Regions from separate parts of the Desulfosporosinus youngiae DSM 17734 genome, predicted to be linked through region 4. Evidence: riboswitches for the same ligand, from Rfam matches in the RefSeq annotation. Region 4 holds a riboswitch; each other region holds the start of a gene.
What was found. Region 4 has a riboswitch for cobalamin ahead of DESYODRAFT_RS08580 (nucleotide-binding protein). Riboswitches for the same ligand answer to the same signal wherever they lie in the genome.
Positions count from the first base shown of each region.

Region 1: linked by a shared signal. The riboswitch ahead of DESYODRAFT_RS20980 (energy-coupling factor ABC transporter permease) and the one ahead of DESYODRAFT_RS08580 (nucleotide-binding protein) in region 4 are both predicted to bind cobalamin.
Region 2: linked by a shared signal. The riboswitch ahead of DESYODRAFT_RS13200 (zinc-dependent dehydrogenase) and the one ahead of DESYODRAFT_RS08580 (nucleotide-binding protein) in region 4 are both predicted to bind cobalamin.
Region 3: linked by a shared signal. The riboswitch ahead of DESYODRAFT_RS09180 (ABC transporter substrate-binding protein) and the one ahead of DESYODRAFT_RS08580 (nucleotide-binding protein) in region 4 are both predicted to bind cobalamin.

Region 1 covers NZ_CM001441.1:4,543,007-4,548,461, forward strand. The annotation lists gene DESYODRAFT_RS20960 (LysR family transcriptional regulator) at 1-907, shown strand, start outside; gene DESYODRAFT_RS20965 (precorrin-6A/cobalt-precorrin-6A reductase) at 984-1,721, opposite strand; gene DESYODRAFT_RS20970 (energy-coupling factor ABC transporter ATP-binding protein) at 1,734-2,588, opposite strand; gene DESYODRAFT_RS20975 (energy-coupling factor ABC transporter substrate-binding protein) at 2,783-3,073, opposite strand; gene DESYODRAFT_RS20980 (energy-coupling factor ABC transporter permease) at 3,070-3,858, opposite strand; cobalamin riboswitch at 4,206-4,387, opposite strand; gene DESYODRAFT_RS20985 (ribonuclease J) at 4,451-5,455, opposite strand, start outside.
Region 2 covers NZ_CM001441.1:2,855,044-2,860,498, forward strand. The annotation lists gene DESYODRAFT_RS13185 (DUF6144 family protein) at 1-514, shown strand, start outside; gene DESYODRAFT_RS29550 (hypothetical protein) at 897-1,028, shown strand; gene DESYODRAFT_RS13190 (hypothetical protein) at 1,091-1,837, shown strand; gene DESYODRAFT_RS13195 (Rpn family recombination-promoting nuclease/putative transposase) at 1,864-2,502, shown strand; cobalamin riboswitch at 2,545-2,721, shown strand; gene DESYODRAFT_RS13200 (zinc-dependent dehydrogenase) at 2,810-3,844, shown strand; gene trpD (anthranilate phosphoribosyltransferase) at 3,858-4,976, shown strand; gene DESYODRAFT_RS13210 (hypothetical protein) at 5,027-5,233, shown strand.
Region 3 covers NZ_CM001441.1:1,963,294-1,968,748, reverse strand. The annotation lists gene DESYODRAFT_RS09185 (ABC transporter permease) at 1-866, opposite strand, end outside; gene DESYODRAFT_RS09180 (ABC transporter substrate-binding protein) at 979-2,622, opposite strand; cobalamin riboswitch at 2,906-3,095, opposite strand; gene DESYODRAFT_RS09175 (hypothetical protein) at 3,147-3,509, opposite strand; gene DESYODRAFT_RS09170 (RNA-guided endonuclease TnpB family protein) at 4,193-5,317, opposite strand; partial or broken gene DESYODRAFT_RS27795 (transposase) at 5,314-5,427, opposite strand.
Region 4 covers NZ_CM001441.1:1,824,401-1,829,855, forward strand. The annotation lists gene DESYODRAFT_RS08565 (ABC transporter ATP-binding protein) at 1-164, opposite strand, end outside; gene DESYODRAFT_RS08570 (hypothetical protein) at 424-741, shown strand; gene DESYODRAFT_RS08575 (hypothetical protein) at 888-1,373, shown strand; cobalamin riboswitch at 1,519-1,653, shown strand; gene DESYODRAFT_RS08580 (nucleotide-binding protein) at 1,854-2,714, shown strand; gene DESYODRAFT_RS08585 (nitrogenase component 1) at 2,711-4,450, shown strand; gene DESYODRAFT_RS08590 (ABC transporter substrate-binding protein) at 4,447-5,455, shown strand, end outside.

The DNA of each region.
Region 1 (5,455 bases), 2.7 Mb from region 4:
AAAAATCTTTGTAACAGTTGCTGAACTTAAGAATTTTTCCCGTGCAGCAGAAGAGCTCTTTCTATCCCAGCCCAGTGTCAGCTTACAAATCCGAAATTTAGAAAATGAACTTGGCTCAAAACTGATTAACCGTTCTCCGAAACACTTGGAGCTTACTCAATCAGGTGAACTTCTTTATGGAATAGCAAAGCAGATCCTGTTCCTGTATGACAAGGCAAAACAAGAAATCGAACAGTTGACAACCACTGTCACAGGCTCGCTGAAAGTGGGAGCAAGCTATACTATTGGCGAGTACATTCTACCCTTCGCGCTGGCTGAATTTTCCGATCAATTTCCAAATGTAGACATAGCAGCCTCGATCGGAAATACGGTAGAAATCACTCATGCGGTTCGATCTAATCATTTGGACCTTGCACTTGTCGAAGGGGAAGTCCATCACTCCGACCTCGATATCCAGCCTTTGATGGATGATGAGATTATTTTGGTAGTCCCTAACCAACATGCTTTGGCAAGACTTCCCATCGTCACTGCGGATCATCTTCAAGACCGGGTGTGGATTCTCAGAGAGACTGGTTCCGGGACTCGTGATTTCAGTGATAAGCTGATCAAGGATTGGAAAGTCAATGTAAAAAAATCTCATATCTTTGGCAGCAGTCAGGCTGTAAAGCAAGCGGTTATTGCTGGTTTGGGAATTGCACTTGTCTCTGGCTGGATTGTACGAAAGGAATTAAAAGCAAAAGAATTAACGGCCATCCGAATAAAAGGCAAAAAACTAATTCGTACATTTTCAATAATAAGGCCCAAGAATAGTGAAATGACCAAAGCCATGGGCATTTTTACAGAAAATTTGCTTTCACCTGACTTTATCTCTTCGCTTATGGATCATAATCCCTCCGTAATCAGTTAGGAAAACCAGCTTGTTTTCAGGCACTAAAAAAGACATGCCCCTGCTAACTATGTTAGGGGCATGTCTTTTTTAGTAGTTATGTGCATTTTGGAGCAGGAATATTAGCATCTACCCAATCAAACAATTCATGGACACTATACACCGTCAACCCTGTATGCGGGTTGTTTCTTTTAATGAAAATAATCTCTATCCCCAACTCTAAGGCAGCCGAGACTTTCGTATCAGTTCCGCCGGCGGACCCGCTATCACGGGTCAAAAGAATATCTGCTCCATAGAATTTAAGAGATACTTTATTGACCTCTTTAGAAAATTGTCCTTGCATAGCAATGATATTCCTAGGCGATATACCCATATTCTGGCATTTCTGAACCAAACGGCCCTCCGGCAGAACCCTGACAACGATACGGGCCAATCGAGCAAAAGGACTTCGGACGATGCTTTCCAATTGGTGACTTCCGGTCGTAACAAAAACTGTTACCAGCCGTCCTTTTTCTTGATACAAAGTACCTACGCGGTCTTCCAATTGGATCAGTGCTTCCTCCCAATTATTCACTGAATATATTAAGGGGCTGACAGGAACGATTGTCTCAGGTCTTTCTAAGCGAAGATAAGGAATATCCTGCTCTTCACACCATTGGCGCAGATGGGCAAACTTCACACTGCTGGAAGGAGGACTGGCATCAATGACCAATGAGGGTAAATGCAGCGAAGCCTTTTCACTCCAGGTTTGCATCCGTGTCAGCTCATACCTTCTGCTATTGAGATATTCACTAATCTCACGTGCCGCGGCCGTTTCTCCTAAAAGTAAAATCATGGCTACCTCACTCTATGCTGTTTGCTGACCGCTTTTAATCGCAATAGTTTTAAACAGATCCTCTTTTGATTTCGGCAAAGGGGCCGAAGGAAGCAGCCATCCTTTTTTGACCAACTCAATATGTGTCTCAATCAGCCAGGGAATTGTCAAATCGGCACGCTGCACAATTTCCGGCTGCAAAAATAATTCGCCGGGTAATCCTTGAGCAATGATCTCCCCACGGTACATAATGACTAACCTATCTGCCCAGCTATATGCCAGATCGACATCATGAGTCGATAGAATCATAGTCTTGCCTTGATCACTTAACTTATCCAAAAGCTGCATGAACTCTTGTGAGTGACGAGGGTCCATTCCGGCGGTTGGTTCATCAAAAATAATGACTTCCGGCTCCATAGCCAGAACCCCCGCAATCGAAACACGTTTTTTCTGCCCATAGCTTAATAAATGCGTAGGCTTATCCTGAAGGTCTTTAGTCTCTGTATCTACCAGAGCCCGTTCAACTCTCTCAATGACTTTTTCTTCTGAAAGTCCGAGATTGAGCGGACCAAAGGAGATGTCCTGATAAACACTGGCGGAAAATAATTGACTATCAGGATCTTGGAAGACTATTCCTACGTTTTTGCGTAATTCTATTAACGCTTTGTTTTTGTAGGAAATCTCCTCTCCCCGATATTTAATACACCCTGAATCCGGACGATATGTTCCGTTCAATTGCATAAATAAGGTGGATTTTCCCGCCCCGTTTGAACCCAAAATAGCTAACTTTTCACCCTTTATAATCGGTAAATTAACTTTGCGTAAAGCATTTGTACCGTCTGGATAGGAATACTCTAAATTAACTACTTCTAGTATGCACTTAGACAAACGCATTACCTCCAAAGCAAATTTAAAACGATCAGGGGAATCCCGATTATTATTATAACAAGATAATTTATAAGATCAACGGGGTATTTCGGGGTCGGGCACCTTGATTTCTCCGTAGAACACCGTTCTGACATAGAATAATACCTATAATCATAGTCACAATTGCAATAAAGTTTTTTCCGAAGGGTGAGCGTTTAATCCCTCTTACTCAAACTATGTTTACCCTTTGACAGCCCAATATAATAAAAGACAAATCCACTCCCGATCGCAGCCTGCAAAGCAAACAATAAGGATTCAATTTCACCGCTGGGCGGTTCCCAAAATGATTCAAACCAAGGGGTATAGTCAGCGTTAAGCTCCGTGATCGCTTCTGATGCCTCACCATCGGCACCGCCAAATTCTGCATCCTTTGCTACAAAAAGAGGGACGACTGCTAATAAGACTACAAATAATAGAATTATCATGTTCTTGGTAAAGAGTTTCATGCTTTAACCCCCCGTTTAATGGAAGATACGGCCTTGCCTGTAAATGCGGTTAAAACCTGCAAGTCCTTTTGGCTATAAACCATGAGAATATTAAACACCATTACCGTAAGCAGACCTTCGCTAATCGCTAAAGGAACCTGAGTGACTGCAAAAATGCCCATGAATTTAAGGATAGCGGCACTCACTCCACCTGAAGCCGCCGGAAACGCAAGACCTAACTGAATGGAGGTTGTTACGTAGGTCATTAAATTTCCTAAGCTTGCTGCCGTAAAGATCGAGAGCCATTGGGGTGCCCCCAGTTTTTTCAGGCCTTTGTAAACACCATATGAGACAAAAGGGCCTACTATTCCCATTGAAAAGGTGTTTGCTCCTAAGGTCGTTATTCCCCCATGGGCCAGCAAAAGAGCCTGGAAGATTAAGACTATCATTCCTAAAACGGTCATAGCCGCAGGTCCAAATAGAATGGCGCCTAAGCCGACACCTGTAGGGTGAGAGCAGCTGCCGGTAACTGACGGAATCTTTAAAGCGGATAGAACAAAAGCAAATGCCCCTGCCATCCCAAGCAGCATCTTCAAATTCGGATGGAGTGCCAGTGTTTTTTTAATGGAGCGTACTCCTGCAATAACAAAAGGTATCATAGCGATCCACCAGAAGGCGGCCCAGTTAAACGGTAAGAATCCCTCCATGATATGCATACCATAAGCGTTATCCGGGAAGAAGATGTATACAGCCATAACATAGATCATCAGTAAACCGATATTTTTTATCTTAGGAAGACCTTTCATATCAACAACTCCTTTTTATGTTAGACACCAATAAAAATTAAGAATTTAGCAAACTGCCCAGATAAGCTTTACCTGCCACTATACTCTTTTCCACCTCTCCTTTCTAAAAATAACGAGGCAACCAGTACATTACTGTCTTTAGACAGTAATGTACTGGTTGCCTCGAACTATACGGTCTTTTCCACTTTCAAGTCGCACTCGCATTTTGAAGCAGATCCCGCTTGAACAAGACATCTACCCGCAGGTCGGTTTCCCTCAGGAAACCACTATTTATGTTATAAACAGTTAAAGCCCTCCACGATATGGAGGGCTTAATCGACAAAAACCCTGCCACCCATCCATCGTGAGTTAAAGCAGACGAGCAGTCAGGTCTCCTGGCTTAGGTTCTTCGCCCATTGCCTCCTTCCCAAGTTTCCTCAGTGGATATGGCAATAAGCTCCCCATTTACAGTGGCGGGACCGCGCCGGATTCACACCGGCTTCCCTGTCGAATTTTTCTTACACAGAAAAATTACTGGCTCGAAGTATTTACTTTTTATAAACTTAACATGAATGTTCTTCCTAGTCAAGCACAAGTTTTCCCAATTTAGCAACTATTCAACCTCTTGAATAATCGGTAAGATCACAGGCCTGCGGCGGGTTTTTTCGTAAAAGTGCTTACTTAAAACCTCACGGATCTGGTTTTTTAAGACAGCCCATTCCGTAATACGATTCTCTCGGCAACGAGCCATGGTCTGCTTGATTTTTTGTTTAGCCTCATCTAGCATGGTCTCCGACTCACGAACATAAACAAACCCCCGCGTGACTACGTCCGGCCCTGCCACAATCGCCCCGCTCGCACGGCTTATTGTCATAACAACAATTAAAATTCCGTCTTGGGAGAGTTGCTTACGATCCCGCAGCACAATATTCCCGACATCCCCGATCCCTAAGCCATCGATCAAGACCTTGCCGGCCATAACCTTGCTGCCTAAAGCGGCACCATGTCGTGTAAACTCAACGACCCCACCATTTTCAGTGATAAAAATATTCTCTCTGGGGATACCAAGCTGCTCTGCTAATTGCGCATGTTTAATCAACATACGGTACTCCCCATGGACCGGCATAAAATACTGTGGACGGACCATACTTAGCATTAACTTTTGCTCTTCTTGGCTCGCATGTCCGGATACGTGCATTCCTTCCGCTGATTCATAAATCACATTGGCACCCAGCTTGAATAATTGATCCACCGTTTTTGCTACAGATTTTTCATTACCCGGGATGGGGCTGGCGGAAATAATCACAGTGTCTCCCGGCTGAATCGCTACATGCCGATGGTCGTGGTTCGCCATTCTAGTCAAGGCAGACATTGGTTCACCCTGACTTCCTGTCGTTAAAATACAGATTTGATTTCCTGGTAAGCCGATTATTTCATCGATATCCATTAAGGTTCCCTCGGGAATATCCAGATATCCTAATTCCTCGGCAATCCCTACTATGTTCACCATACTCCGTCCTACAACCGCAACTTTACGGTTTGTATTTACAGCCGCAGTGATAGCCTGCTGGAGCCGGTAGACGTTTGAAGCAAAACTAGCGAGAATGACACGATCCTT
Region 2 (5,455 bases), 1.0 Mb from region 4:
TTTTGAGGCCGTCAGGAAGCAGAGCGAGGCCGGGACGGCAGCCGAAATTGTATACGGGAAAGATGGAACAGCAAAAGGTGAAACTAATGCCGATTGGGTAAAATCCACGATGTGCCGATTGGAAGACAAATTTGACCAAGAAAGGACAAAACAGATCCGGATGAACTGCCAGTGCGGTTACGGAATGGACGAGAAGCTGGCCCTTTTGAATGAACTGAAAACCGCCGCGTCAAACATGGAAGAATTTGCTGCTTCTGACAAGGCCAAGGCTGCGGGCCTGTTTTGTGAAAACGGCCAACTATTGCTGCAGTTTTTATTTTGCCCCTGCCCCATGCTTGCTGACGTGGACAAATTAAAAACAAAAACCTGGTGCCAGTGTACGACAGGGTACAGTAAAGTCCTTTTTGAAAAAGCCTTTGGGTGCATGGTCGATGTAGAACTATTGAAAAGCATAAAAAGCGGGGACGATATCTGCCTTATGAAAATCATCCCTCATGGCCTTATCTGGAACTAAAGCGGCAAAAATGTGATAATGACCGGAAACGATTTTGTCAAAGGAGTATCCCCTGGCTATCAACTACTGCGCGGAAGCCGGAGCAGGAGAGCTTGTCTCCTCAAATTCGGATTCGAATCCGAATTTGAGGAGACAAGCAGTACTTCTTTTTGGTGTCCCAAAAGGAGACCTATATCACTTATAGTTGTAACTGTTGGCAGTAAAAGCATTTTATTTCTGTTGACTTATTGTTTGAAATTTATACAATTTATAGTGAGTAGTGTATAAATTTCCATTTAGATTTACTGAAAGAGGCAGTAAAGTGATGCTGCCCGAAAGTTAGATTGGAAGCTATCTCTGTCAATGTGACCGGCCTTGAGAAAAGTTCCTGCGTAGAATTGAAATGGCAAATTTTCCTCTTAGAGGAGAAAAGTGCCCTTGGTCGGAAGAGCTGCCGGCTTATGTCAGTGAATTTCTCGAAAAGGCCAAAGAGGAATTGGTGGAAGCCTATGAGGAAAATTTAAGAAAGCGTTAGTTGAGGTTTGGGAAGGAAACAGGCGGTTGCCGCTAAGAGTGGCGGAGGAAGAGGGTGGAAATGTGAAGAAAGTGATATTCCTAAGCATTGTTCTGGCTGTTTTTTTCTTAAGTGGCTGCAATAACAGCAATAATCCAGGTAATCCGGGCAAAGAGGGGAATAAGCCGGGTGAGGATATCAGCTCAGTCATAAATTCCAAAGGGGGACAAAATTCAGCCGAATTTGTACCGGACTGGTTATATCAGTCATTGCTGGCTAAATTTGATTTGGATGCTGAAAATGAGTTGGAGCTGCCAAGAGAAGCTATCACTTTGGCCCAGGTTAATATGAAGAATTCCGCCGGACCCCAAATAGCCGCTTATGTAACCTTGGATCGTGTGGAAGGGTATTTCCTGCTCTATGAGTTCGCTGAAGGCAATTATAAGGAAGTCTATTCCTTGCACCAGCCGGTATACGGGCTGCAGGTCTATGGCGGCTGGGGAGGAAAGCAAATGATTGCCTTTGTTTCGGGTCATGGGGGGACGGGTTATCAGGAAAACTATTTTCATCTTATCAGTTATACTAAGGACGGCTACAAAGAAATCTGGTCCGGATTAGCAGAGAAGATGGAGTTCGTCCAGCTGCCTTATCGCAGAACTGTGGGTTCTCTTAATCTGTCCATGGATAATCAGTTATTGATCTATTCGACAATGAACCATGAATACGCTAAACCGGAGGAGGATATTACCAATCCGGATAGAGTTGCCAAGTCGGTTGAGTTGTATCGTTACGATCCCCAGGCAGAACAATTTGTCGCAAGTTCCAACTGAGTGAGTGACCACCGCTTCGGTGAAGAATGCTATTCCTTTTAATTCAAATATTGCCGACAGAATTTATGCCTGAAAGAACCATGTTCTACTGGTCGAAGATGTACACAGGCCAAATAAAGCCGGGAGATACCTATGCCAAGTTAAAAAAATGTATCACCATTAATATTGTCGATTTCAGATGCACCCCGCTTCAGAAGTTGCACTCCAGCTATCATTTAATTGAGGACGAAGCAGGATACAAGTTGACCGACATATTAGAGGTACACTTTCTGGAGATCATAAAACTGGCAGATAAAGAGATTCCAAGAGGTGAGAATGATAAGGTCATTGAATGGATGGAATTTTTGGATGCCAAATCAAAAGGAGTGATAGAGATGTTGGCTGAAAAGAATAAAGACATTAAAAAAGCTTATGACATTTTGCAGATCATCAGTAAAGATGAAAAGGCAAGAATGCTGTACGAGGCCAGAGAAACCGAGCTGCATGACCAGCTGACGAGGATAGAGTCAGCGAAGAATAAAGGCAAGGCAGAAGGAAAAGCGGAAGGCAAAGCAGAGGGAAAGGTGGAAGTTGCGAAGAAGCTTCTGGATCTGGGTATGGAGGTCTCAATGATAGCTCAAGCAACAGGTATGAAGGAAGAAGAAGTTAAGCGCCTAAAAGATTAACCCCCTTGACGCCATCCATTTTGCGGATATAATAGTAATTATTAAGAATAGATTGTCTTAGGTGCCCTGCTAAAGGGAGAATAGGGAACCGGGTGCAAGTCCCGGACGGGCCCGCCACTGTAAAGGTAAGCCGATGTCAACAACCACTCCGGTTTTGGGGGAAGGGACATAAGGGCGATGAACCTGAGTCAGGAGACCTGCCTGAGATAAGAGAGGCCTTTAACGAGAAAAAGGTTCTGTGAGGATGATGGAAAATCCACGCTATGAGTAGTGTGGATTTTTTTGTTTTTAAAAAAGGAGGATCAAAATGAGAGCGGCTGTACTGGAAGCTATTGAAACGTTGACCCTGACAGAGGTGGATACTCCTCAATGCGGAGAGGGGGAAGTCCTCATCCGGACCCAGGCCTGCGGAATCTGCCGCACGGATCTGAAATGCTTAACTCAGGGGCAAAAAGATTTAAAGGTCCCGCGGATTCTGGGACACGAAATTGCCGGGATTGTGGCTGCCAAGGGTCCGGGTGTCAGTCAGGTCTCCCTGGGGGACAGGGTTCAGGTAGCTCCCGGAATACCCTGCGGTACCTGCAGTTATTGTTTGAGAGGTCAGGATAATCTCTGCGATTCGATGAAGATTATTGGCTTTCATCTGAATGGCGGCTTCGCCGAGTATTTATTAGTTCCGGCCAGGGGGGTTAAAAACGGCGTACTGCAAAGGATACCCGATCATGTTTCCTTTGCAGAAGCTGCCCTCACTGAGCCTTTGGCCTGTTCAGTTAACATGCAAAGCTCTTTAAATGTCTCAGATGAGGACTCGCTGCTTATTATCGGGGCAGGGCCTTTGGGGATTTTAAATGCTAAATTAGCCCGAGCCAATGGTGTCAGGAAAATTATAGTAGCCGAGATTAACGAAAGGAGAATCAAGCAGGCGGAGAAATTGCCTATTGACTGTGTGATCAACGTCAAAGAAAAGGATTTAGTTAAAGAAATCATGGCGCTGACCAAGGGGGCGGGAGTGGATGCGGCAATTCCCTGTTGTCCGGGTCTGGAAGCTTTTAGTCAGGGCCTGAATGCTTTAGCCAAAAGAGGACGCCTGGGCTTTTTCAGTGGTTTAATAGGCAATACAGTCCCAGGCTTTGACTTGAATACTATCCACTACAAAGAGCTGTTGGTTTTGGGAGCTTATGGCTGCTCTTTGTCTCATAACAGAAAAGCCCTGGCGCTGATTGCGGAAGATAAGGTCAGGGTGAAAACTATGATCAGCCGCAAACTTCCTTTAGATGAAGTGGGAAGTGGTTTGGAAATGGTGCGCAGGATGTCTGAAACATCCATCATTGTTGAGTTTTAAGGAGGAAATGCTTATGTGTGCAGAAAAAGCTAAAGAATTCGGGTCCGTCATAACCAGGCTCATTCAGTCCCAAAACATCACCAGGAAGGAAGCCAAAGCCGTGTTTTCAGAAATCCTCCGCAATGAGCCCTCGCCTATGAATCAAGGCGCCTTTCTGGCTGCTCTGGCGGCCAAAGGTGAAACGGCTGAGGAGATTGCGGGAAGCTGGGAGGCTATCTATGAACTGGATACAGTCAAGGTGAATCCTGAAACAGAGCTGCCTTTAGTGGACAATTCCGGTACCGGAATGGACTCATTTAAAACCTTTAATATCAGCACGGCTGCTTCAATTATTGCCGCAGCCAATGGAATCAGAATGGCAAAACACGGCTCCAGGGCTATTACCTCCTATTGCGGCACGATTGACATTCTGGAAGAACTGGGTGTGGATGTGGAATGCCATCCGGAAATAGTCAAAAAAAGCATTGAAAAAGCAGGAATTGGTATTTTTAATGGCATGAGTCCCCAGGTTCATCCCCAGGCTTTAGGCAGAATTCTGGCGCAAATTTCTTTCGGCACGGTCCTTAACATCGCTGCCTCTCTGGCCAACCCGGCCCTGCCCCAATACGGGGTGCGCGGGGTGTATGCCAAAGAAATGCTGGAACCCGTGGCCCGGGTCATGAAGGAGATTGGCTACAAAAAGGCCCTGGTAGTTCATGGAGTGACTGAAGACGGTACCTTAGGCATGGATGAAGCCTCCAATTTGGGAGAAACTTTTATTGCCGAATTAAAAGAAGACGGAAGTATCCTCAAGTACTCCTTTACTCCCGAAGACCTGGGAATCAAGAGAGGTAGGAAAGAAGAGATTGCTTCCCTCAATAACCTGAAAGAAGAAACTATCCGCATGCTGGCCTTGTTAAATGGAAAGGATTGGGGAGCCCGTTCCGATATTGTTTGTTTAAATGCGGCCCTGATAGTTTATCTTATGAACCAAGTCAGCACTATCCGGGAAGGGTTTGAGAAGGCTCAAGAAATTATTGCCGCTGGTAAGGCTATGGAAAAATTACGGGATTGGGTAGCGGCGCAAAATCACAATCCTGAAAAGGGATTAGCCCGATTGGAAAAACTGACCAGGAAGGCTTTGGCCGGTTAAGTTATTTAAATCTTTGCACAGGTAAATCGGAGAAGAGAGGATGAGCCGCTGTGAAACTATATGCCTTAAAATGCCGGGGTCAATATCTAAAGGTCAGCGACAGGGAGGGTTATCAATGGGTAGACCTGGATAAAGCCAGTGTCTTCCCGCCGGAGAAATTCCCGGTCATCGAGGAATACCTTGAAGAAGTGAAAAAGAGGGGGCTGAGGGACGTGCGGATCGTAGAGCTGATAGTTACGGAAAGTGCAGTGGAATGAGGAAAAAATCTCCGGTTCCTTTGGCAAAACAAGGGAACCGGAGATTTTAAAATTTCAGAGTGGGGAACACTTGGATTTTCTTAAATTGAAAATTAGAGTTAATGTCGCATTCTTACAAAATTCCTTATCTACAATGTCTCACAATCTAAGATATGTAGCACTTGTGGGCAATCTATTGATTTTTGCCAAGAGCAAATATACAATAAGTCCAAAAGTTAGATA
Region 3 (5,455 bases), 140 kb from region 4:
AGCAGAGGAAGATCTCCTTTTAAGCCGGCGGTGGTCAGGGTGCTGCCCAATCCCGGGTAAGCAAATACCTGCTCCGCCAAAACGGAACCGCCGAATAATTCACTGAAATAAGCAAACTGAATGGAAATAGCCGGGATAATGGAGTTGCGGAAACCATGGTTTTTAAAAATTTCCCAGGTTGTTTCTCCTCGTGCTCTGGCAAAGGTAACGTATTCCGTATTGAGGATATCGATCATTTTTTCCCTGGTATGCATGGCGATATTGGCAACGCCTAAAAGGCTTAAAGTCAAGGCAGGGAGAATGAAATGGCGGAGGCGGTCCGCCCAGGTAACGTCGGCATCCACTAAGCCAATGGGTTTTGTCAAGCCGATTGGAAACATTTCCAACCAGACTGCAAAAACCAGCAGTAAAATTAAAGCCAGCAAAAAGGTGGGAATAGAAACCAGAACATAACTGTACCATTTAATGAAACGGTCCAGCAGCTTGCCCCGTTTGATGGCGGCCACCGCTCCCAGTATATAACCGAAAACACCGGACAGCAGCCATGCTGTGCCCATGAGGGCGAAGGAGGTCATAGCCCTGCTTTTAATAATGTCCATAACGGGGACTCTATACAGCTTGGACATGCCAAAATCGCCGTGCAGCAAAGCACCTGCCCAGGAAAAATATTGTTCCACAGGAGATTTGTCAACCCCCCAGTATTCCTTCAGTTTTTCCAGTTGTTCCTGTGACATCGAAGTATCACTTACCGCATAGGCATTAACAGGGTCAATAGGAGACAAATGGATTAACCAAAATGTCAGGATGGATAAGCCCAACATCAGCGTAATCATGCGCAGAAAGCGCATGAGGATTTTTTGAGACATGAACACGGCACCTCCTGTTGTCGATAGGGATCCTGTTCAAACAGGTGCGTTCAAAACGCCAATGCTTTGGTCAAGCGTTTTAGACGCACCTGTTCTGATCGGGTATCCAGTGTTATTCCTTGCTGGACCACTCAGTGATATTGCCAAACAGCCCAAATTCATAGCCATGGGTATGCATGAGCTGGTTGCCGATATCCACCTTATCATTCACCAGGTACAAATGGTCGACCCGGGCCAGCCAAACGATGGGAACGTCACCAAGGGGGCTGAAACCGGTTTTCCCATCCCATTGGGCCAGCTTCCAATACTTATTGGCTTCTTCCTGGGTAGAGGCATGCATGGCTTTGTCCAGATAATCGTCCACCGCAGGATTTATATAGTGAGTCAAATTATTATAACCGTGATTAAATACCTTCGAAGAATACATGGTATACAATTGATGGGGATGAAGCCGGCCTCCCCCCCACAAGCAAGCATTGGCCTTGCCCTGAACAAATATTTCATCCCAGGTGGCGCCGGTGATATTGATCTTGATCCCCAGGCCAAGGGCTTGATCGGCAACAGCCAAGGCGATGTCGCCGCGCAGCTGGTCACTGGAAGGAAAATACAAAGCAAATTCCGCTTTCAGCCCATCCTTCTCGACAATGCCATCTCCGTTGGTATCCACCCATCCGGCCTCTGCCAGCAATTGTTTAGCATCTTCAACCCGGCCGTCCTCAATGACCGTTTTTTCATTAAACCAGGGTGTGCCGTCAACAATAGAGTAGGCGGCTTTTCCGTATCCGTTCATGGTGATATCAATAATTCCCTGACGGCTTAACCCGATGTTCAGCGCCTGACGGATGGCCAGGTAAGAGGTAATGTCATGGCCGACTTTGACTTCGTTGCTGTTAATGTACCCGGTTTCGCCGCTGGGCAGAACCGGAAGGGTAACGCCTCTGGAATCAACGCTCTCCAGAACATGTAAGGTCATTCCTTGGAGGGTCTGTCCCGCAAATTTAGGGGGAATGTAACAAATATCAACTTGTCCGGCCTTCGCCGCTGCAAAAGCGGCATCTTCCCCCAGCAGCAGGAAGGTGAGTTTCTTAAATTGGGGCTCGTCACCGTACCAATAGGGATTATAGTCCATAATGATCTGTTCGCCATTATCATACTGCGTTACCTGATAGGGTCCGGAGCCAATTGGATTTTTTGAATAGTTGTCATCGTAACTATGTTTGGGCACAATGCCGATTTCAGAAAGCTGGCTGACAAATGTGGAACGCGCTTCTTTCAAGGTGAAAATAATGGTGTCACTACCGTTAATCTCAATTTTATCGACAAAGGAAAGGTCAAAGGCGATTCCGTCCTCCTTCAGCATTTCATAGGTAAACAGGACATCCTCTATAGTAACCGGGTCACCGTTGGAAAATTTCGCATCATTGCGGATTTTAAAGGTCCAGGTATATCCGTCTTTACTCGTCTCAAAGGATTTGGCAAGATCGCCGACAAAGGTTAAGTCCTTCGTGGGCTTAAGCAGCGAACTGTGGGTTAGCCGGATTTGCCCGATGGCACCCCATGTCTTTTTAGGATCGAACATCCCATAATCGGCCATTCCCACAGCCAGGACCAGTTCGTCCTTCTTCCCTTCCTCCGGCGCCTTTGCAGTCGTCGGGGAGGGACCGCACCCGGGCAGACCAGCCAAAAGAACGACAACCAGAAGAATCAGCAGGGGGGCGAACCGCTTCCGAAGCAAATATAACTTGGGCTTGTTCATCTTTTCGACCTCCATAAAAATTGTTTAAGTACTTACCTGCACCTTTGCCGATGATCGGGTAAACTCCTATTCCTCCCGGCAATTTAGGTCTGCTCAAGTAAGTTAGCTGCCTCTAACTATAAAAACCTCTTGTCCAATTTCAATTTCTTTCAGCTAATCTTTAGAATTCTTCAGAATCATTAAAAAACAAAAAACCCTTTTCCAAACGGAAAGGGGTTCTATCCTGTGTTTAATAATAGTGTTCTGAACACACTATCCACCTCCCTAACATCCCGTAGGTTATCTCGAATCTGGGACATGAGCAGGTCTCCTGGCTTAAGTTCCTCATTAACTCCCGTCTTCCCGGATATAGCTTTCCAGTGACATTATGGTGAGTTAACTTCCTTCTACAGTGGCGGGCACCGCGTCAGCTTCGACTGACTTCCCTTAAGATTTTTCCTATGAAAAATCGCACTCATCCCCATATGAAATTATAGATATAATAAGAAATTTCTTGTCCAATTTCAATCTATTTTGGCGAATCTTTAGAATTCTTCAGAATTACCTTCTTCAGAATCCCTAAACCTAAAACAAAGCCCATTCCTTTGAACCTGATTATGATTAGTGATACTATAAATCAAACTAACGGGAACTACTCCTTTCAATTCCTGATACAGAGACTTCGTTTTTTCCCCATCCTTAAAACTAAGATAAATATCTTCTTGGCTCTCCCGTTCAATCCATAAGGTAGGCGATGCTCCAGATTTAACAAAAAGCAAAACCTTCCCAAGATCAGGAGAATCAAAGTGGCCTTTCAGGGATTCACTAAATCCTCCATAGCCATTGGTCCGGCGGCCGGCCCCCAGGTCTACCACACTTTTCCCGATCAAGGATATAGAAGAAATCAATATACGTACGCCATGAATCCGAAAAACTAAAAAAGAAATACAAACCACTTAGTATAAAGCTTAATACAGAGGAGGTTTTTTAGCACGATTGCCACAAAAAAGCGGATGCGGTAAATTTCATAAGTAAGGGAAATACGAGAGCTACATAGTCGAAGAAGGTGGTGAACGTCGAACTTGCATAAAGCAAATTCGTTGTATTCGGTGTCATAGAGCCTACTCGGCGAGCAGTTGCCGCAGCTTTTCAGTCCGTTAGGTGGGGGCTATTTGACGCTCACTTCCCAAGCGTAATTTCCTACTTTATAATTCCCTAAAAAATAATCATTCCCCGAGACGATGCGCCCATCTTCCAAGACTGCACTCTCTTGATTGTCTTCTATTACCCTTAAACAATTTACCAAGTTGCATACACCAATAATTGCACCTGTCGGCAGATTTTTGGGGGTTAATCCGTATCTGTCGAGCAAATCCTGGACGGTCTTATGGCTACAAAATTGACGATCTATCTTTTTACTTGTATGAATCGCCAATGAACCGCGGTAGTTCGTTTTCCACGTCCTTGATTCATAGTGTGCCTCAGTGAACTACACACCACCTAAGAGGTGGGTGCTTCCTGCTCAACCTAGCTATTGCTAGGAGTATCAACAGGCTAACCCCGTAATCCCTACGGTTCTTTGGGTGCTATCTTATGCTATCAAGGCAAGTAGTCTCAACCCTTCATCTCTGATATTTTTAGAAGCATTATAGTCTCGATCAACGGTGCATCCACAGGAGGAACAAATCCACTCTTTATCGGAAAGTTCCAACTCCTTGTTAATCCCACCGCAGTAATGACAGGTTTTGGAGGAAGGAAACCATTTATTAACTTTGACTAATAATTTTCCTTCATTCTCTAGCTTGTATTTTAGGAATGTCGTGAACATTCCCCAAGCATTGTCACTGACTGATTTTCCGAAATTCAGACATTGGCTCATTTCTTTCATATTCAAGTCTTCGATCACTATTGCATCATAGCTATCCACTAATTCTCTTGACCTCTTATGGAGGAAATCCTTTCTGCAATTGGCAACCTTTTCATGCACCTTGGCAACTCTGACCCTTTGCTTACGTCGGTTGTTGCTTCCCTTGGTACACTTTGCTAACTTACGTTGCTCTCTTGCAAGTTTCTCAATTGCTTTACGGTAGAATCCTGGATACTCTGCCCTCACACATTGGCTATCTGTATAAAGGTTTTTCATATCAAAGTCTAACCCCAAAACATTTTCCCTTGTTGGAGAGATTGGTTGTACATCTTGAAAATATTCAACCAGGATGCTCACAAAATAGTTGCCAGAGGATGATTTGGATATAGTACAAGACTTAATAATTTGATTGCCGGGTATTTCGCGGTGTTGTTTCAACTTAACAAAACCAAGCTTTGGAAGTTTGATTTGCTTATCTCCAAGCCTAATATTGTTGTTGACGTTATTGGTTGTATAAGAATTCTTATCTCGATGTTTAGCCTTGAACTTTGGAAATCCAATCCGTTTATCTCTAAAGAAGTTGTTGTAGGCAGTTTGCAAATTCATCTGCGCATTTGCCAAGGCTAGGGAATCAACTTCTTTTAGCCAAACAAATTCAGCCTTATATTTAGCAGGAGTCGGTGACTTATACTTCTTCAATTCAGCTTCATTGTCTTTGAATTGCTCGTATAGCTCAATTCGTTCCTCTAACATTTTGTTGTAGACGAACCTTACACAACCAAATGTTTTGGCAAATAATAGTTCCTGCTCTTTGGTTGGCATCAATCTAAAATTGTAAGCCTTGTTCATACCTTTTCACCTCCTTGATTTTCAATATATCTCTTAATCACTTCAATGGGAACTCCACCCGTTGTCACTAAGCAGAAACTTCTTGACCCAACGTATTCCTTCCACAACTGTTTTCTTAGGAGGGAAATTCCTTCTTCC
Region 4 (5,455 bases):
CCCTTATACCGCAGCAGCCCGCATACGGATTTTATTAATGTGGATTTCCCCGCGCCGTTGGGACCCAGAAGAACGGCAAGCTCCCCGGCCGACACCGAAAGATTGATGTTATCGTTAGCCTTTAACTTGCCATAGTTTTTGGTCATATTATGTACGTCGATCAAGGCAATCTTCCTTCCTTATTCAGGTACCCACAGCATAGCAGAAAAAGATCTTCCCTGCCTTTCATGATTCCAACAAAACAATATGATTATACACATCCCAACTCATTATAATACAATTCATGGTATCTTTCGCTCATTAAGAAGATACTACTCGCCGGAACCTGCTAATGAGTTGTCATTTTTTGTCGTTCCGCATGGGTTCCAGGTACCTTCGCGAAACGACAAGTTTCATCGATTATCTAATGAGGTGAAAGAAACTATGCTAATAATTAGGGCAGAGATAATATTTTTTCGTCCAAATGGAAGTTTTTCGATAAACGATGGAATACGTACAAATATTACTCTAAGACCAGCATTTAATTTCGGTGAGGGGTTATTGTTTTCTGGAATGGTAGAAAGTGATTGTGTATATGAGAAGTATATATATGAAAATATGTATGTTGTATCCGTAAAATTTCCTACAATAGAAAATGAAGCTTATGAAGCTATTCAATCTGTTATTAAGATAGGAATGAATTTAGATATTCAAAATGCTTCAAGAATAATTGGCAAAGCAAAACTGTTAGATTATATATAAAGAAAATTATAGAAAAACAATTTTGCTGTGACCGCTTATGATTGTTGGTGGTGAAATGATTAAAGCCGAAGGCTAGTACGGTATCGTTTGTATCTTTAAAGATGATCAAAAGAAGAGTAAAGGTGAGACACATTGGAGGTAACGTTATGGAAATTAAGATTGGAATTGGGTTAGATTGTTTAGTATTTGGAATGTCACAAAAAGAAGTTGAGGATATTTTAGGAAAACCTGACAAAACTAGTGAGACAGAAAAAGACAAGGGAATTGTTTACTACTTTTATGATAAATTAATAAAAACTAAATTTGATAAAGAGGAAGACTTAAAACTATATTCTATAGAAGTGCATAATCCTGATGTGAAAATGTTTAAGAAAAAACTAATAAATAAAACTAAAGGAGAAATCGAAAGCCTACTCTTAAATAATGGATATAAAAAAATTGAATACGAAGATTATGATACCTTCGACATTATATTCTGTGAAGAAATATGGACAACATTCGAATTCGAGTTAAATAGATTAAAAAATATTGAATTCAGTCCTTTATTTAAAGACTCAAAAAACATTATTTGGCCTAATCGCATCTACCACAACCATTCCATCCCCAAAGAGGGCTTAAATGAGGAAGGATGACATTTTAGGGGATGCTGACTTCCTGCTATCGAAATGATCGATGGCTGCCAATCTAAAATACAGAAGGTTGTCAGATTGTGTTGTATAGTAGGCTATGCTACAATTAGGAAAAATAATTGTATATAGAATTTAGAATCTGCTTTATGGAAATCGGTGTAATTCCGATGCGGTGCCGCCACTGTGATGAGGAGCTTGCAGCAGAGATTGTTTTTTAACAATTGTGACACTGGATTACGATCCGGGAAGTCGTCTGCAAGGCTATGAATCTAAGCCAGGATACTTAAACAGGTTTTGATTTATAGTGTTGCCTGACGTGTCATTGGGTGAGCTTTTATTTGTTGTATAACAATTGGGAGAACCTGTTTGACCTTTCGAGGACAAGCGGGTTCTTTTTATACTGTCAGGAAGCATAAGTCAGCCAGCGGCTTCGCCTTTTGTGCGGCATGAAATATAAGGACCCGGCAAGCCGGGTTCTAAGAAATGGGGGTCAATACTATTTCACATATTTGTCGAAGAATCGCCCTCTATGGTAAAGGCGGAATAGGTAAATCAACTATTGCCTCAAATTTAGCAGCCGCTTTGGCAAGCAGCGGCTTGAAAGTGCTATTGATTGGCTGTGACCCTAAGGCGGATTCCACCCGTAATCTGACTCGTGAAACCATTCCTTCTGTTCTGGAAACATTGGAGGGTTCGGAAAAGATAGGAATACAAGATCTTCTCCATACCGGTGATTTTGGGGTTTCTTGTGTGGAATCAGGAGGGCCGGAAGCTGGAATCGGCTGCGCCGGCCTTGGCATTTCCACTACACTGGAAGAGCTGACCCGTCTGGGTGTGTATGACCAGGACTGGGATATCATCCTGTATGATGTGCTGGGAGATGTTGTGTGCGGGGGCTTTTCCGTACCCATGCGCAAAAAGCATGTGGATACGGTTTATATCGTGACTTCAGCCGATTTTATGTCCCTTTATGCGGCCAATAATATTCTCAAAAGCGTAAAGCGCTATTCGAATAGGGAGAAGCCTCTGCTGGGAGGTATACTGCACAACCGCCTAGGCAGTGCCAAGGAAAGGGCAGTGGTCCAGGAGTTTTGCCGAAAAACCAATTCCCCTTACATAGCGGCTATGGGACAATCTCCGGAAATTCGTCTGGCGGAGCTTCAGCGCCAAACGGTGCTGAAGGCCTTCCCCGGCGGCACTGCTGCCCAGGTGTTTTTAGAGCTGGGGCGGCAAATGGCGGAGTCTGGGCAAGCATCTGTGCCGACGCCACTCTGTCCCCAGGACATGGATGCAGTGGGAGCCGGCATTCTCAAGCTGCTGCAGGATGAGGAGGTGAAGGAATGAAAACAACCCTTGCCCTCTGTGCCTGTACTCAGGAGACGGATGAGGGGACGGCCTCCGCCACTTTATTCAAACGTTCCGATGTGGCGGTGGTCGCCATTGGACCGGCAGCCTGTCTGCGCCATTTGTATTTCCTGGCCATGCGCTTACAGGCTTTGGAGCAATTGCATCTGTGCTGCCTTACAACCCGGGAATATGCCCTGGGGAATTTCCGGACGAAAGTCCGGGAGCGCCTGGACCGGGTACTGGGGGAACAGACTGTCAGAGGGATTTTGGTGTATGGGACTTGTGCTGATATTCTCATGCTGGTGGATTTTGAGGAGCTTCTGGCAGGGCTGGAGAATCCGGCGGGTATCCCGGTAAAGATCTTTTGCCGCGGCCCTTTAGAAAAACGAAAAATGCCCGCTGTCAAACGGCTTCAGATCTTATATCAGGAGCTTGAAGATGAGATGCCCGGCCCGGCAGGTGAGCTGAGTCATCTTCATGGGGAAAAAGCCTTTTTCCTGCCTCCCCTCGCAGGGGATTTTGCCGGGGTTGTCAGTATGCTCCAGGATTGGAATTGCGAACTGATTCTCTATACACCCGGCGGATGCAGAACCGGCTTACAGATGGATGAACCCAGCGAGCGACCGCCTTGTTTTTCTTACACAAGCTATAATGATATTCACGCCGTACTGGGCTCCGAGGGGAAGCTGGTGGAGCTGATGCGGGAATCGCCCCCCGAGCAGGGGCGAATAGGGCGCGCCTTGGTAAGCACGCCCGTGCCCTACATTACGGGCTGTGACTTTGAGTGGCTTAAGCAAGAGCTTTCCAGTCCTGAGTATCCTTTTTTGTGCTTCCCCTGCAACGGGTTTGAGACTTATGCTGTGGGGATGGAAAGGGCTCTGTTGATCCTGGGTAAGACCTTCCTCGATTCCCGCAAGCGGGAGAGCAGGCAGATTCTGCTGGCAGGCTGCTCGGCCATGGAGCCTGTATCCCGGAGCCATCTGCAAGGGGCCGTTGACAAGATTGAGGAATTGGGTTTTTCGGTTTTCTTTTTAGGGGACGGCGGCATAGAATCCGTGCGGCAGGCGGCAGCAGCTTCCTTATGCTGGTGTGTTTCATCCACTGGGGAAGCCCTGGCAGGATGGCTGAAAGAAACCTTTGGAACGTCATGGTTTACCCATTTGCCCATTGGTCGCAGGGGGATGAACCGGTTATTGGAATTAATATCTGAAGAGGGGAAAGCTCCCGCCAGGATCATGGGGGGAGAACAGGCGGCAGCCGCCCCAGGAGCTTCTGAGGCTTCCGAGGCTTCCGAGGTTTCCGAAGCTTACGAGGTTTCCGAAGCTTACGGGGATGTTCCCCGCATTTTAATCATCAGCGAACCTCTCACCGGTTTAGGAATTCAGCAATGCTTATTTGAAGACTTTGCCTATGCCGGCAGCAGGGTAGCTGTTTATGGTTTGGGGGGCCGGGCCAGGGGTTTTGAAGAGGATCAGTTTGGTCAACCCATTGTGCATTTCCAAAACCCGGAGGAGATCAAAGGGCTGGTGTGCAGTGCGGATATTTTGATTGCCGACCCCCTTTATGAAAGACTGGCTCAGAGCTGGGGAGCACGGCCCTTGTTCATTTCTGTACCCTACCCCGCCCTGAGCGGCAACCTTTATGCTAGGTCCTCGATAGATTTAATCGGGGAAGAAGGTTATCAGTATTTTGCATCTAAATTGGGAAAAGAGAGGAAGGAGAAAAAACGATGAAACGATTCTTTACCGGTTTACTAGCTTCCATATTGGTGTTGTCCCTATTGCTTACAGGCTGTGGTGCCGCCGGAGGCCGGCAGGCTGATCAGGCATCCGGGCCGGAACAGCCCGCTGTCCGTACTGTTACGGATGCCGCAGGCAATGTGGTAGAGGTTCCGCCGGACATTTCCCGAATCGCAGTGACGCCTCTGCCCTGGTCTTCCGTGGTGAGTGCCGTCGATGGGGGTTCCCAACGGCTTGTCTCCATCAACCCCAGTGCGCTGAAAGCCTATTCAGGCAGCTTCTTTGCCAAGCTGGATAAGAATTACGCCACACTGGATGACAAGAGCATCGGCAGCGATTTCTCGATTAATATTGAAGAATTGCTCAACCGGCAGGTACAGGCTGTTATCATCTGGGAATATCAAACGGCGGAAGCCGAAAAGCTTAAAGAAGTGGGGATTGTCCCTGTGATGGTAAAGAACGGGAATGTCCAGGAGCTGCAGGACAGTTTTAAAGCAGTTGGGCAGCTTTTGGGTAAAGAAGAACGGGCCAAGTGGATCATTGATGAATACTCCAAGGCTTACGGGAAAATGAAGTCCTATGGCGAGGAAGTAAAGAAAGCCGGCAAGCCCCGGGTTCTCTATCTGAAACGCTCGGATCTCACCTTGCAGGGAAACGACAATTTTATAAAGGAATCCATGGAACTTGCCGGTGCGGATAATATTGCTGCGAATGCCAAAAGCATCACCATGGAGGAAATCCTCAAGCTTGACCCGGAGATTATCCTGCTCAGCGACTTCGATAAATTTCTGCCCCAGGATTTATATGAGAACCGCATTGCAGGCCAGGATTGGAGCAGCGTTTCAGCAGTGGTGAATAAGCGGGTTTACAAAACCCCTGTGGGAATCTATCGCTGGGATGCACCCGGTGTGGAAACACCGTTGATGATGCTTTGGCTGGGGAAGATGCTGCAGCCTGAGATTTTCTCCCAAGTAGATTTAAAGGCGCAAATGAAGAGCT